DNA from 3 places in the Marinobacter sp. LM1 genome. Region 3 is predicted to be linked to each of the others. Evidence: predicted binding sites of a transcription regulator. Region 3 holds the regulator's gene; each other region holds the start of a gene.
What was found. Region 3 encodes FliA, which starts transcription of late flagellar genes. Its sites were predicted from a motif close to CTAAAGTTTNNNNNNNNNNNGCCGNTAA; they were not measured.
Positions count from the first base shown of each region.

Region 1: a site for FliA is predicted at 1,294-1,321, ahead of OZ656_RS12515 (methyl-accepting chemotaxis protein). Genes of this name have one in related genera too.
Region 2: a site for FliA is predicted at 1,183-1,210, ahead of OZ656_RS14915 (methyl-accepting chemotaxis protein). Genes of this name have one in related genera too.

Region 1 is NZ_CP114373.1:2,661,174-2,663,443, forward strand. Features, by position in the region: gene OZ656_RS12515 (methyl-accepting chemotaxis protein) at 1-1,246, opposite strand, end outside; gene OZ656_RS12520 (histidine kinase) at 1,363-2,250, opposite strand; gene ampD (1,6-anhydro-N-acetylmuramyl-L-alanine amidase AmpD) at 2,250-2,270, opposite strand, start outside.
Region 2 is NZ_CP114373.1:3,197,725-3,199,994, reverse strand. Features, by position in the region: gene OZ656_RS14925 (NAD(P)H-binding protein) at 1-167, shown strand, start outside; gene OZ656_RS14920 (hypothetical protein) at 231-1,085, shown strand; gene OZ656_RS14915 (methyl-accepting chemotaxis protein) at 1,307-2,270, shown strand, end outside.
Region 3 is NZ_CP114373.1:1,689,586-1,691,855, forward strand. Features, by position in the region: gene OZ656_RS07910 (MinD/ParA family protein) at 61-873, shown strand; gene OZ656_RS07915 (RNA polymerase sigma factor FliA) at 906-1,649, shown strand; gene cheY (chemotaxis response regulator CheY) at 1,810-2,193, shown strand; gene OZ656_RS07925 (protein phosphatase CheZ) at 2,215-2,270, shown strand, end outside.

The sequences.
Region 1 (2,270 bases), 970 kb from region 3:
TCACCCGGACCGCCTGCTGATCAACATCTGCTGTTGTAGAGCCCACCGACCGGACAAGCTCAGCAATACGATCGGTCATGTTGTTGAACTCAGAGGTGAGCTCCCCCAGTTCGTCCCGGTTGTTCAACCGGATATGGGTGGTCATATCGCCGGCGGCCACATTTCTTGCAGCTTCGCTGAACCGGTTGATGGCAATCCGCACAGACATAAAGAAGCCCACATAGAGGTAGACCACCACCAGCATCACAGCAATCAGCGCCACCAGAATCAGGGTGCGCTGCCCGGTCTGGCGAGCCAGGCGATCCTCAAGATTACCGGCAACCACATCGAAGATACGATCGCTGAGGGTATCGTAATATCCCATCTGCGCCGATACGGTCTCGTCGAATTCCTGCCAGGGCAGCTCCAGGCGCATAGGCGTAATGACATTCAGGTCCAGCTCATCACGCACTGTCATCAGGCTCTCTTCCGTGCGGGTCAACGCACCGCTCGCACTCTCTGCCAGCTGGGGCGACGCCTCCACAGCAACGGAAAGGGCCGGCGAAAGCAGCGAACTGCGGTTGGTCAACTGATCGTAGATTTCATTCAGGGTTTCGCTGAGTGCATAGCCCACCTGACCTTCCACCAGCGCAAAAATACCGTATGAACGGGCGCCGCCAACAACAGTGCGAGACTCAGGCAACGCAGAACGCACCAGCCCTAACAGCAGCAGGTTTTCCCGGGACGCATCCTGCCCCAACCCGCTGATTTCAATGGTCGCCGGCAGCAAGGCCATCACCTTCTGCACAAATTCCTGGTAGTACTTGAACTGGGGGTCAATGTTGCCCTGATAGTTATCGTTGGCTTTGAGCGTCTCCCATTCTTCCCTTACAGCCAGAATCTGCTCCTGCCAGGAGCCGGAGGTGTCAAAAGAACGCTGTGGTTCGGCGAGATCTGCCAACAGGGCGTCCATACGACTGGCCGCTTCGTTGGCTTTTTCGAGCAGGGGTTGTTCGTCTTTCAGAATGCCAGGGGCCTGATAGTCACGGTAATCCATCGACGCCACCAGCAGGCGTTCCACCTTCTGGAGTTCTGCAAGACCTTCAATGCCGCGGGTCATGGTCTGAACCGACTGGTTGAGCCCGGAAATCACCAACCAGCAAAGCACGATGATAGGGCCAAGAAAGAGAATGCTGATGAGGCTGAATTTGTAAACCATGGGCAGCCGATTCATCAGTGCTACAGCCGGATTGATTATATAGTTCACAGAGCCCTCGCTGCTTCTAACAACTGAATCTTTATTCTTTTGTTTGATTATCGCCCGTTGCCGGAAAAACTTAATCACTATTTAGTGTTATTCTGTAATCCGTTTTTGCTTTCCGGCTAGGCCATGCCTGCGATCACCAGCAATGCAAACGCACATATCCACACCAGCATGCTCCGGTTGAGGAGGTCCCTTATGGCGCTGAGGCTCCGTCCGCCAAAATCGGGCCACTCTTCCGGGTGCAACTCCGAAAAGCGCGCAGGATCAAGTGCATAACCAGTTAACGACCCGTTGGCGGAAATCATGAGCACATCCGCGGTCTTTTTCCCGAATCCCGGGAATACCTTGCGTATTTCCCGGGACCAGCCGGCCAGGTCACCGGCGAGTCCGAATGTGCATGACAGCAAGCGGGAAGGAATCCAGCCGATAAGCCGGGCCGCCCGCTGATAGCGTTCCCGCGCGGCCGCCTGCGGCCATTGGCCCGCCAGAGCTACAAGCCCGCGAGCCAGAAAAGCCAGCGCTATGCCGCCGACGGCGTACCAGAAAACCACCAGGAAGAAACGCTCGAAAACCGAGACCATCAGCGCCCGCGACACCGACAGGTGCATGGCTTCTGGCGATAGCGCCGCTCCTCTTTCGGAGGCGGGCAGGCGCTCTTGAACATGGTGCCAGGCAGCCTGCATATCTCCGCGCCGCCAGGCATCGGAATAGGCTCGCAGCACCTTGCGCCAGCCCGGCGCTCCCATCAGTACCACCATCAGCACCAGTTCAAGCGGATACAGGGCATAGCGGTAGCCCGCCTCACTGGACAGCGCCCACGCGCCAGCGAGCGCCAGAGAAGGTAACACAACCAGCAGCGCCCCTCTCCAGACTGACCGCTCCTGACCCGCTTCTACCCGGCCCCAACGATGAAACCAGCGACGCCAGATCTCATCGCTGGCCAGGTGGTCGGCGCGGTCCAGCCTGCGGCGAATCACGTACGCAATCAGAAAAACAACCAACGACATCAGGCCATCTCCTCGTTCGA
Region 2 (2,270 bases), 1.5 Mb from region 3:
ATCGGGCGTTGATCGGGCCACTGAGAAAATATCGGGCAATTGAAGCGGAAGCCGTCGCGTCGGCCATGGTCAACGAGCTTGAGACCATTAGCGGAATCACTTCGGGCGGTGCAGTGGTGAGAGTGTGGGAGTACGACGATATCTTAACGATGGGCAATCGTCGCTAATGCGGTCCTTCACCTGATGTAAAATCCGGGTCACTGTTCCCGAGCGATCGATGAGGTTGATTAATGAAATATGTACTTTTTCCTTTTCTGGTGTTTTCCGTATTCATGGCGACAGGGTGCAGTCGCCCGGAATCGCCCCAGGAAGTATCGGAAGCGTTTTGGCAAGCTGTACTTGAAGAGGATGCTGAAGCGGCCGCAGATTATTCAACCCTGGTCGATGAAGCGGCGTTCGATGGTTTTGAACAGCAATGGCAGAACGTGAGCATTGAGTGGGGGCGTGTGGTCATTGATGACAATCTGGCCCGGGTAACCACCACCCTGAGTGGTCTGGAGGGCCAGAGCGAAGCCACGGAGTCCTTAACCTATCTGGTACGTAAAGGTGACGACTGGCTGGTGGATTATTATCGCACCGGCGATGCCCTGAAACAGGGCCCGGTTTGGGGAAGTCTTGTTGGGCAGCTGGAAAAACTGGGTGAAGATCTCAAGAGTCGCTGGGCAAATCAATCTGATGAGATGGCGGTAGAGCTTGAGAGGCTGGGGCGGGAGTTGCAGCAACAGGCCCAGAGTATGAATGAAGATATGTCGGCGTTGGCTGAAGAGTACGGTGATCAACTGAGCCAGCATCTGGAAGAGCTGTCTGAATCCCTGCGGGAAGCGCTTAAATCTACCCCATCTGCAACGCCGCAGGACAGACGTACCTTGAACGAAACGGTAATCAGGCTTGAAGACCAGCGGGAGCAGTTGTCTGAAGTCAACTTGAAGACGCTTGCGGAGAGCACCGCGACCGCCGCCGAAGCCCAGCTGCAATTGGGCGAATTGAGCGAGGAGTTTGCGGCCTACAAGGCGGAATGGCGGCAACGTGTTGTCGACATGCAAGCAGAAATGGCTGAGTTTCTGGAGAATCTGAAGACCCGCTGAGCCCAGGGGCGCCTCGCCCTTCTTTAGTGCATATTTTTGATGGCGCACCCCGATGGTGCGCCTCTCTCATCGTTTGAATCCGGCAGTTGCTACTTCCCTTCAGGTTTTGACCGGTCCGCCGGTTCAGGCCCGCTCTTTGCTTAGCTTCCTTCTGAAAGCAGGTATGTTTGCACCACCTCGTTGTAGTGCAGGCATGCAGTACCGATTGAGGAAGGCGCGCTATGACTTTACGCAGTGATTCCATGAACCTTTCATCCGATGAGCGGGGTTGGTTGCCCTGGTTTGGGGCCACAGGTAAGTTGCGGATGGGATGGTCCTGTTTTTTGAACCGCCAGCAATATGCAACGAATGAAGAGATATTCGAGAGCATCGCGAAAACCCGTCGCGAAGCGCTGATTAACTGGGCAAATGGCAAGTGGGCCTTCCTTGAGGGGCTTGCGGCACGACTTGAGGGTAGCGAACACGATAGCATTTCAGAGGTACTGGATTCGGCCGTTACGCGCCTCCGGGAAATTTCCGAGCTTTTCGTTGTGAAAGAAGATGGCTCTGTTGTCGCCTCGACGGTGACCGGCAGAAACGGAGCCGCAGGCCTCATGCCCGCGGCCGTGCAACGAGGGGTGAGAGAGCGGTTCCTCCACGGGCCCTACAGTGACCCGGTCACCTTGCAGCTTGGTGCCACAACTTCCAGATTTCATGACGATGTCACGCTGATGTTCTACCAGCCGGTCGCTCTTGCTGGCAATCAGGCAGCGGCAGTCTGTGCCCGGGTTCCGAACGATGTCATGAGTGACCTGATTCAGCGCGAGGCCGGGCACATTTTTGAAGAGTCTGGCGACAACTACATTTTCATGATCGACAGTCAGTTTGATCCATCGATCAGACCGGGAGTTGCCCTGTCGCGCTCGCGGTTTGAAGACGCTACCTTCAGTCACGGCGACAACCTCAAAGACGGAATCCGTACGGGCTTCGGTACAGTACGGATTCGGGAACACACCGAATTCGAAATACGTTTTACCGACCCGGCTACGGGGCAGTTGCACCCGGGGGTACGGGAAACCATGGCCCGTGGTGAAAACCTCTACGTTAAGTACCCCGGCTATTCCGACTATCGCCATATACCGGTGATTGGCAAGGGCGTGACCTTCCAGTTACCCGGGTCTCCTGATCGTTGGGGCATGATGTGTG
Region 3 (2,270 bases):
CCAGAATAAAACACCGGCACGCGTGCCCGTACAAGAACGTAGTAAGAGACTGATAACAGTATGAGCAGACCACATCCGGTTCAGGTGATTGCGGTTTCCGGCGGCAAGGGCGGTGTCGGCAAGAGCAATGTTTCGGTCAATCTCGGTATCGCCCTGGCCCAGAAGGGGCGCCGGGTTGTCTTGCTGGACGCGGATCTCGGGCTCGCCAACATCGATGTGTTGCTCGGCATTACCGCCAATCGAAATCTTCAAGACGTACTCAGCGGCGATTGTGATCTGAAAGACGTGCTGGTGAATGGCCCTGGTGGTATCAAGATTGTACCGGCTTCCTCCGGCACCCAGCGTATGACCCAGCTCAGCGCCATGGAACATGCCGGCCTGATCAACGCTTTCAGTGAGCTGGGCGACCAGATTGACGTTCTGATTGTGGATACCGCCGCAGGTATTTCTGAATCGGTGGTCAGCTTCCTCAGGGCCTCGCAGGAACTTCTGCTGGTGGTCTGCGACGAACCTACTTCCATTACCGATGCGTACGCGTTGATCAAGCTGATGAACCGGGATTATGGCACCAACCGCTTCCGTATCCTGGCAAACCAGGTCCGCAATGAGCAGGAAGGCCGCCATCTGTTTGAAAAACTGACCCGGGTCACCGAGCGTTTTCTGGATGTGGCACTACAATATGTAGGTATCGTGCCTTACGACGAGGCCGTCAAGAAAGCCGTTCAGAGGCAGAAAGCGGTGTTGGATGCCTATCCGAGGGCGAAAGCCTCGCTGGCTATCCGGGCTCTGGCCGAAAAAGTGGACAGTTGGCCTTTGCCGTCCTCTCCCAGGGGGCATCTCGAATTCTTCGTGGAGCGGCTCGTCGAAGTCTGATCTGAATCCAGTCCTACAAGAAAACCGGATACATGACATTGGCGAAACATCTGGGAATTTACCATCAGGCCGGCGCCAGGAGCCCTTCAGCCCTGATTGAAGAGCATGCGCCGCTGGTCAAGAAAATCGCCCTTCATCTCATGGCCCGGCTGCCGCCATCAGTGCAGCTGGAAGACCTTATGCAGGCCGGTATGATTGGCCTGCTGGAGGCCGCGCAGCGCTATTCTTCCGGCAAAGGTGCCACCTTTGAAACCTACGCAGGGATTCGCATCCGCGGTGCCATGGTGGATGAGATCCGCAAGGGCGACTGGGTGCCCCGCTCAGTGCATCGCAACGCCCGGCGAATCGCCAGTGCTATCAAACAAGTGGAAGATCGTACCGGGCGCGAGGCCCAGGATGCCGAAGTAGCTGAAGAGCTTGGCATTGGTCTGGACGAGTATCATGCCTCACTTGCCGACGCGAACAGCGGTAGACTTTTTAGTCTTGATGAGCTCAATGAATCCGGCGAGCTGCCGATAGAAGAAGCAGAAGCGAGTGATAATCCGCTGGACGGTATTGCTTCAGGCGCTTTCCAGCGCAGTCTGGCAGACGCCATTGAGCAGTTGCCTGAGCGTGAAAAACTGGTATTGAGCCTGTATTACCAGGAGGAGCTCAACCTCAAGGAAATCGGTGCGGTGCTTGGGGTCAGTGAGAGCCGGGTAAGCCAGATTCACAGCCAGGCGGCGTTGAGACTTCGCAGCCGGTTGGCCGAGTGGCGGGATGGTGACAACGACTGATCGGCCAGGTGCTGTGTTTCGCTTTCAGCAAGCTGTGTAGCTTTTGGTAAACGATGCTTTACAACGTGCGCAAACACCACACAATAAGCGCTTAAGGTAGCAGCCTGCTAGACTTCCAAAAGGCTGAATGAATTCCGGGTGTTACTGACTGGAGGTCCCATTGGACAAGAACATGAAAATTCTCATTGTGGATGACTTCTCCACAATGCGACGCATCATCAAAAACCTGCTGCGAGATCTCGGCTTCACCAATACGGATGAAGCAGACGATGGCAACACCGCGTTGCCCATGCTCCGAAGCGGCAAGTATGACTTCCTGGTGACTGACTGGAACATGCCCGGCATGTCGGGCTTTGACCTTCTGAAGGCTGTCCGTGCTGATGAAAATCTGAAGAACCTGCCGGTTCTGATGGTAACGGCGGAGGCCAAGCGGGACCAGATCGTGGCTGCGGCTCAGGCCGGGGTGAACGGGTATGTGGTCAAGCCTTTCACGGCAGCCGTGCTGAAGGAAAAGATCGAGAAAATCTTCGAACGAATCCAGTAACCAGAGGTCGGATGGCTCGCCATGAGTGATACCAAACAGAACCATCAGGGCCTTGATCCGGAGGTGGCGGAGAAGCT